One region of the Bacillus sp. NS1 genome, then DNA from elsewhere that is predicted to be linked to it. Evidence: riboswitches for the same ligand, from Rfam matches in the RefSeq annotation. Region 1 holds a riboswitch; each other region holds the start of a gene.
What was found. Region 1 has a riboswitch for thiamine pyrophosphate ahead of thiU (HMP/thiamine ABC transporter substrate-binding protein ThiU). Riboswitches for the same ligand answer to the same signal wherever they lie in the genome.

Region 1 (2,268 bases):
ATCCCATTCCTGCCAGCAGAAGTACAGGAAGAGAGTATGCTTTCCAGCGTGTCGCGAGAAATACAGCCTCAGCTCCGAGACCTTGAACAATGCCGATGACGATGACCATTGGGCCGGACGGGTTTCCCAGCAGGCACTCAACGAGAGCGGCAATGATTTCAGAAACTAGTGCTGCACCCGGTTTTCGAATAATGTACGCGGCGATGACAGAAACGATAAACCAAATGCCGTAAATCGGTTCATAGGCGATTGGCCCGAACATACCTGCAAGTACGTTTCCAAAATGCGTAAATAATAAATAAACAACGGCAAATACGATACTGATAACGGACATGATGACAATTTCTTTTACTTTCCAGCTTTTCATTTTATCCCTGCTTTCTGTTTTTTCTTGATGGACTGTTAGCCGAGAGATTCACAGTCATGGTTACGTGGTTTGTTTGCTGTTCAGCCATGCGGAAAACGGCCTCCAGTGTCCTGAATACGTCATGCGCATCCCCGTCAAGCTCGCTCGCGTAATGAACACCCTGTACGAAAGTGCCTTCTGCTTTCGCAATGTCGACAGCATCCATGATCAAACTCATATAATCCGGCTCATTCAGCGGATAAAGCGCAAATTGGCATGGTGCTTCCGCGTTCAGGTTTCGGACAGCATCTTCATTGGCACGCTTATCGTCTGCGGAAAGATATGTATCTCCCTGAGTATCGCCCGGGCATCCGATGGAAAACGTGCCGTTCACGACGATGTGTTTTTCGCTATTCGCCGCATAAAGGTAAATGGCTTTGGCAGCGTCGAATACATGATCAATTGAACCGCGCAGAACTGTGCTGATATGGTCGGTTTTCGTCCATACCTTAGATGTGTCTGTTTTTTTCAGCGCAGATTTGATCACACTGATAAAATCATCCGTCATCGGATATAAAGAGAAGCGAAAACCGGCGATTCTGCTTGTACCGCAAATATGTTCCATTTCTCCGACCTCCTGTTTTTTTGGTAAAATAAAAAACTGCATATCCTAAGGGAATATGCAGTCATAGATCGATTAAGCGCACAAAAAATACACCATTCGGTCAACCTGCACTTCCCCACGCTGGTATTATCCAGATCGGGTCATAAGGGATCAAAGCGCGTTTCTCCCGCGCTTTATCTCAGCCAAAACAGCACCCCTAGTGCTTTCCGTATACAATTTTTTATTTTGACATCATAATAGATGATAAGAATCATTTTGTAAACAATGAAATCATTTTTTTCATATAGGGACAGGGGAGGATGATCAATTTTGGATAAAGGGCACATATTAATTGTGGAAGATGAAGAAAAAATCGCCAGGGTAATCCAGCTTGAACTGGAATATGAAGGATATAGCGTCACCATCAAACACAATGGCACAGAAGGACTGAATGCGGCCGCGGATGGCGGGTATTCCTTAGTGCTTCTTGATGTCATGCTTCCGGGGCTTAGCGGCCTGGAAGTACTGCGCCGCTTGAGAAAAACGGATCAGCAGACACCGGTCATTTTATTAACGGCGCGCGACAGTATACCTGATAAGGTAACAGGGCTGGACATCGGAGCGAATGACTATGTCACCAAACCATTTGAAATTGAGGAATTACTTGCGAGAATCAGGGCGGCGTTGCGCCAAAATGGCACAAAAACAGAAGATGTTGGCACTTTTCTTACATATGATGACTTGCGGGTGAACGAAAAAACACGTGAAGTGAGACGCGGAGACAAAGAGGTAGAATTAACGCCGCGTGAATTTGATTTGCTCGTCTATATGCTGAAGCATCCGCAGCAAGTGCTGACACGGGAGCAGATTTTAAACACAGTATGGGGATTTGATTATATCGGTGATACAAATGTGGTGGACGTCTACATTAGATACATCAGAAAAAAACTGGACTACCCTTACGAAAAACAGCTGATCCATACTGTTCGCGGGGTCGGCTATGCCATTAAGGGGTAAACGATGAAGCTGAAGACCAAGATTCATCTGTATACAACAATATCGCTATTGATTTTATTAATTTTGGTTCATACCGCAGTCTATCTCATTTTTTCGTCCGCGCTGACATCAAAGGATGCGTCCCGGCTTGCAGATGAGACGGATAACATTGCAGAAGCGCTGCATGCTGCTGAAACAGAAGGAGTCGCTTTGCAGGACATGCTACAGGCCTATCTTCCGGCAAACGGCATGGTCCGTGTAGTGAATGGTGATCAAAAAGCCGTCATGACCATGACAAAAGAAAAAGCATATAAAGATGTTC
Region 2 (2,268 bases), 420 kb from region 1:
CAAGGTGTAAAAAGGCGCTTCTTTACAAATGTCCATTTGTTTATCGACGTTCTCTTTGATTTTATGCATCGGCACATGCCCCGGTCCCTCAATCATTACCTGAACATCATGCTTCCAGGCAATTTGCGTCAGCTCTCCAAGCGTCTCTAATTCAGCAAACTGCGCTTCGTCATTGGCATCAGCGATTGATCCGGGACGCAGACCATCCCCAAGAGAAAAAGCAATATCATACGTTTTCATGATTTCGCAGATTTCTTCAAAATGTGTATACAGAAAGCTTTCCTGATGATGAGCCAGACACCACTGCGCCATAATCGCTCCCCCGCGTGACACGATTCCAGTTGTCCGTTTGGCAGTCAGCGGCACATACCGAAGCAAAACACCAGCGTGTATCGTAAAATAATCCACTCCCTGCTCTGCCTGCTCGATCAGTGTATCACGATAAATCTCCCACGTTAAATCCTCCGCTACGCCGTTTACCTTTTCAAGCGCCTGATAAATCGGAACAGTTCCCACAGGGACAGGGCAATTGCGGATAATCCATTCACGCGTCGTATGAATGTCTTTTCCGGTAGAAAGATCCATCATTGTATCCGCTCCCCAGCGGATGGCCCACGTCATTTTTTCCACTTCTTCTTCAATGGATGACGTAACCGCTGAATTCCCGATATTCGCATTAATCTTCACATGGAAATTCCGGCCGATAATCATTGGTTCACTTTCAGGGTGATTAATATTTGAAGGAATGATCGCCCGGCCGCTTGCTACCTCATCTCTAACAAATTCAGGAGACACATGCTCGCGAATTGCGATAAACTCCATCTCAGGTGTAATGATCCCCTTTTTGGCATAATGCATTTGAGTGACATTTTGGCCAGCTTTCGCCCTCAGCGGTTTCCGCTTTAGTCCTGGGTAGCTCACGTTTGGATTTGCTTTTTTATAACCGTTATCTTCTGGTTTTATCGCCCGTCCTTCATATTCTTCGACATCGCCGCGCTCTGTGATCCATTTTTGGCGGAGAGGCTTTAATCCTTCTTGAATATTGATGGTCACCTCAGGGTCCGTATACGGTCCGCTTGTATCATAAACACGCACAGGCGCGTTTTCCTCTTCGCCGAACGACCCTGTCGTCGGACTTAACGCGATTTCCCTCATTGGCACTTGGATGTCCGAAGTAGAACCCTCCACATACACTTTCTTGCTCCCCGAAAAACTTGACATAATGGAAATGTTGGCTTGCTGCACTGAATCGTTTTGCATCACTGATCCTTCCCCTCTCTTCGTTTGAAAGGACAAAATCAAGCCCATAACCAGCACAAAAAACCGGATTCAAATAATGAACCCGGTTGCAGTCAGAAAGAAACATATTATTGCCCACACGACAATAATAAAAGCTATTCCTCTACTTCCCCACGCTGGTACGAACCAGATCAGGTCCAAAGGGTTAAGAAGCTTACCTTCTCTCTCAGCCCGAAAGCGGGCACCCCCAGTAACTATTGATTTCGCACTCATCTTAACATAAAAACAATCTGAAAAAAAGAGAAATGTAGAAAATATTCAGCCAATTCACCCTAAATATCTGACGGGCAGCGGGGTTTCAGATATGTCATGTTCACCCTTCATCACCCGATATGCCTTTGCATCCTGTCTTGAACTCACTATCTGAAACAGCTGTTCATTTATGAAATGAAGAGCCGCTCCGTCGTCCGCCGCATAGCCATCGCACAAGAATTCGTTAGATATCAGCTGGTGGTATATCGGTCTCCGATCCTTTTCACCGTCATAATGAGGACAGAAGCTCCCTTGCAAAAAACCTAAACTTTTCATGCTTGTCAGCGGTCCGGCTGAATCTGTCACCCCTTCTTCAAACCAGCAGATCGCACCGGCACTTAATCCAGCTAAAATCACACCGTTCTTCCATGCCTCTCTAAGAATAAGATCCAGCCCCCACTCCTTCCACAGCACAAGCATGTTCCGCGTACTCCCCCCGCCAACATAAATCACGTCCTTTTCCATAACAAAAGAAGTTAAATCTGTTGACGGCGGCTTAAATAAGGATAAATGAGACGGCACACAATCCAGTGTTTGAAATGCATGATAAAATCGCTGAACATAATTTTGGGAATCACCGCTCGCCGTCGGCAAAAAACAAATGCGAGGCGGCTTCCGTTCCGATTGATTGATGATGTATTGATCGAGGGCCAAATTTTCCGGCTCCATCGAAAAACCCCGGCCATCCATTGCAATAATCTGTTTCATCATCCCACT
Region 3 (2,268 bases), 210 kb from region 1:
AGCCGAAGAAATCGGGATTTCCCAAGCGCAGGTGTCCAGGCTTGAAAAAGCGGCTATCAAACAAATGAATAAGAATATTCATCAATAATGAAATGGAAAGCCTTTAAAACAATTTTTGTTTTAAAGGCTTTTCTATTAATTGCGGGCGGTTTACGTTTTGGAAAAAATAAGGTATCCTAGTCCGTGCAAAGTTTTATGAAAATTTAAATAATTATAAAGAGCAGTAAAGAGGAGGACCACAATGATTTTGCAGCTTGACAATGTCTCACTAAAACGGAATGGAAAATGGATACTGAGAGATATTCATTGGAAAGTAGAAGAAAAGGAAAATTGGGTGCTTTACGGACTGAATGGCGCCGGAAAGACAGCGCTGTTAAATATGCTTTGCTCATATTATTTTCCAACATCGGGCGAGATGCAGGTGCTTGGCCATGAATTTGGTAAAACGGAGCTTGGGGAGAAGCTCAGAAGGAAAATTGGCCTCGTCTCAGCGGCTCTTCAGCAAAAGTTTTATCCTGCAGATTCAGCATTTGAAATTGCTTTAAGCGGAGCTTACGCTTCGATTGGCTTATATGAAACACCAAGTGCAGAAATCAGGGAAAAAGCAATTGGCTTGTTAGAGGACTTGGGAGCAATTGAATATGCCGACCGTCGCTATGAAACCCTTTCTCAAGGAGAAAAACAAAGAGCTTTGATTGCAAGAGCGCTAATGGCCGATCCAGAGCTGCTGATATTGGACGAACCAGTCACAGGGCTGGATTTTATTGCCCGGGAAAAGCTGTTAGATACGATTACATACATTGCAAATAAAGAAAACGCGCCATCGATCCTTTATGTGACGCATCATGCGGAAGAAATTTTGCCGGTGTTTGACAAAGCCCTTTTGTTAAAAAAGGGAGAGGTCTTTAAATCGGGGGAAATAAAGGAAATGCTGACTGATCAAATACTTTCTGCTTTTTTTGATACGCCAATCCATGTATTATGGAATCAGGATCGGCCGTTTTTAACAAGAGCAGAGCCGATAACGAATGCCTGACAAACACATATCGATTCATCCTAGGGGTGCTTTTCGAAGCTGAGAGAGATATTTGTCTCAACCCTTTTGACCTGATCTGGATCATGCCAGCGGAGGGAAGCGGTGAAAAATTCAGAGTACGTAGGACTCTGTTTGTTTTTATTGAGCCGTTTCATAACATATGAAACGGCTTTTTGATTTTAAGTAAAGGAGCGGATCACATTGAATCAACAAATAGACTCTCTGATAAAAAAAGTGGAAGACCAAAAGGAGGAGCTTATTCAGCTTGCAAAAACGCTGATTTCTTATCAAACACCTGCTCCGCCTGCAAGAAATACAGACGGCATTCAATCATGGATTGCCGGATTTTTAAATGAAATGGGATTCACGATTGACAAATGGAATGTGTACCCGGGAGATCCCAATGTTGTAGGCCTGCTAAAGGGAACAGATTCAGCAGATTATCATAGCTTGATCATCAATGGTCATGTAGATGTGGCAGAGGTAAAAGAGGATGAGGATTGGGAGCATGATCCGTTTCATCCAATCGAAAAAAACGGTCTCTTAATCGGGCGAGGCGCTTCTGATATGAAAGGCGGAATGGCGTGTGTGCTGTTTGCTGTCAAATTGATTCGTGAAGCCGGCATTGAACTTCCCGGTGATTTGATTCTGCAATCGGTTATCGGGGAGGAAGTCGGAGAAGCCGGTACGCTTGAATGCTGCAAGAGGGGCTATCATGCTGATTTTGCAGTTGTTGCGGATACGAGCGATATGCATATTCAAGGCCAAGGCGGTGTCATTACAGGCTGGATCGAAATCAAAAGCAGTCAAACGTTTCATGATGGGACGAGGCGGAATATGATTCACGCAGGCGGAGGAACATTTGGAGCAAGCGCAATTGAAAAGATGGCAAAAATCATTGCAGGCCTCGGTGAACTTGAACGCCACTGGTCCATTATGAAAAGTTATCCCGGTTTTAAACCAGGCACAAATACGATTAACCCGGCTGTCATAGAAGGCGGCAGACATGCGGCTTTTATAGCGGACGAGTGCCGGCTGTGGATCACAGTCCATTTTTACCCGAATGAAACTCATGAACAAGTGGCAGCGGAAATAGAAGATTACATTAACCGGCTGAGTGACAGTGATATTTGGCTTAGGGAAAACCGCCCTGTTTTCAAGTGGGGAGGCTCATCTATGATTGAAGACAGAGGAGAAATTTTTCCGGCTCTGGAAGTTGACCCTTGCCACCC

Region 2: it holds a riboswitch for thiamine pyrophosphate, as region 1 does, so the genes downstream of both, thiC (phosphomethylpyrimidine synthase ThiC) here and thiU (HMP/thiamine ABC transporter substrate-binding protein ThiU) in region 1, are expected to answer to the same signal.
Region 3: it holds a riboswitch for thiamine pyrophosphate, as region 1 does, so the genes downstream of both, AC4CV5_RS08835 (acetylornithine deacetylase) here and thiU (HMP/thiamine ABC transporter substrate-binding protein ThiU) in region 1, are expected to answer to the same signal.

Annotation. Positions count from the first base shown of each region.
Region 1 covers NZ_JBZAZF010000002.1:424,723-426,990, forward strand. Annotated here, with positions in the region: gene AC4CV5_RS07715 (ECF transporter S component) at 1-367, opposite strand, end outside; gene thiU (HMP/thiamine ABC transporter substrate-binding protein ThiU) at 369-971, opposite strand; TPP riboswitch at 1,067-1,179, opposite strand; gene ykoG (two-component system response regulator YkoG) at 1,281-1,967, shown strand; gene ykoH (two-component system sensor histidine kinase YkoH) at 1,971-2,268, shown strand, end outside.
Region 2 covers NZ_JBZAZF010000002.1:2,549-4,816, reverse strand. Annotated here, with positions in the region: gene thiC (phosphomethylpyrimidine synthase ThiC) at 1-1,260, opposite strand, end outside; TPP riboswitch at 1,391-1,498, opposite strand; gene AC4CV5_RS05475 (Type 1 glutamine amidotransferase-like domain-containing protein) at 1,567-2,259, opposite strand.
Region 3 covers NZ_JBZAZF010000002.1:639,416-641,683, forward strand. Annotated here, with positions in the region: gene sigG (RNA polymerase sporulation sigma factor SigG) at 1-88, shown strand, start outside; gene AC4CV5_RS08830 (ABC transporter ATP-binding protein) at 242-1,036, shown strand; TPP riboswitch at 1,049-1,151, shown strand; gene AC4CV5_RS08835 (acetylornithine deacetylase) at 1,238-2,268, shown strand, end outside.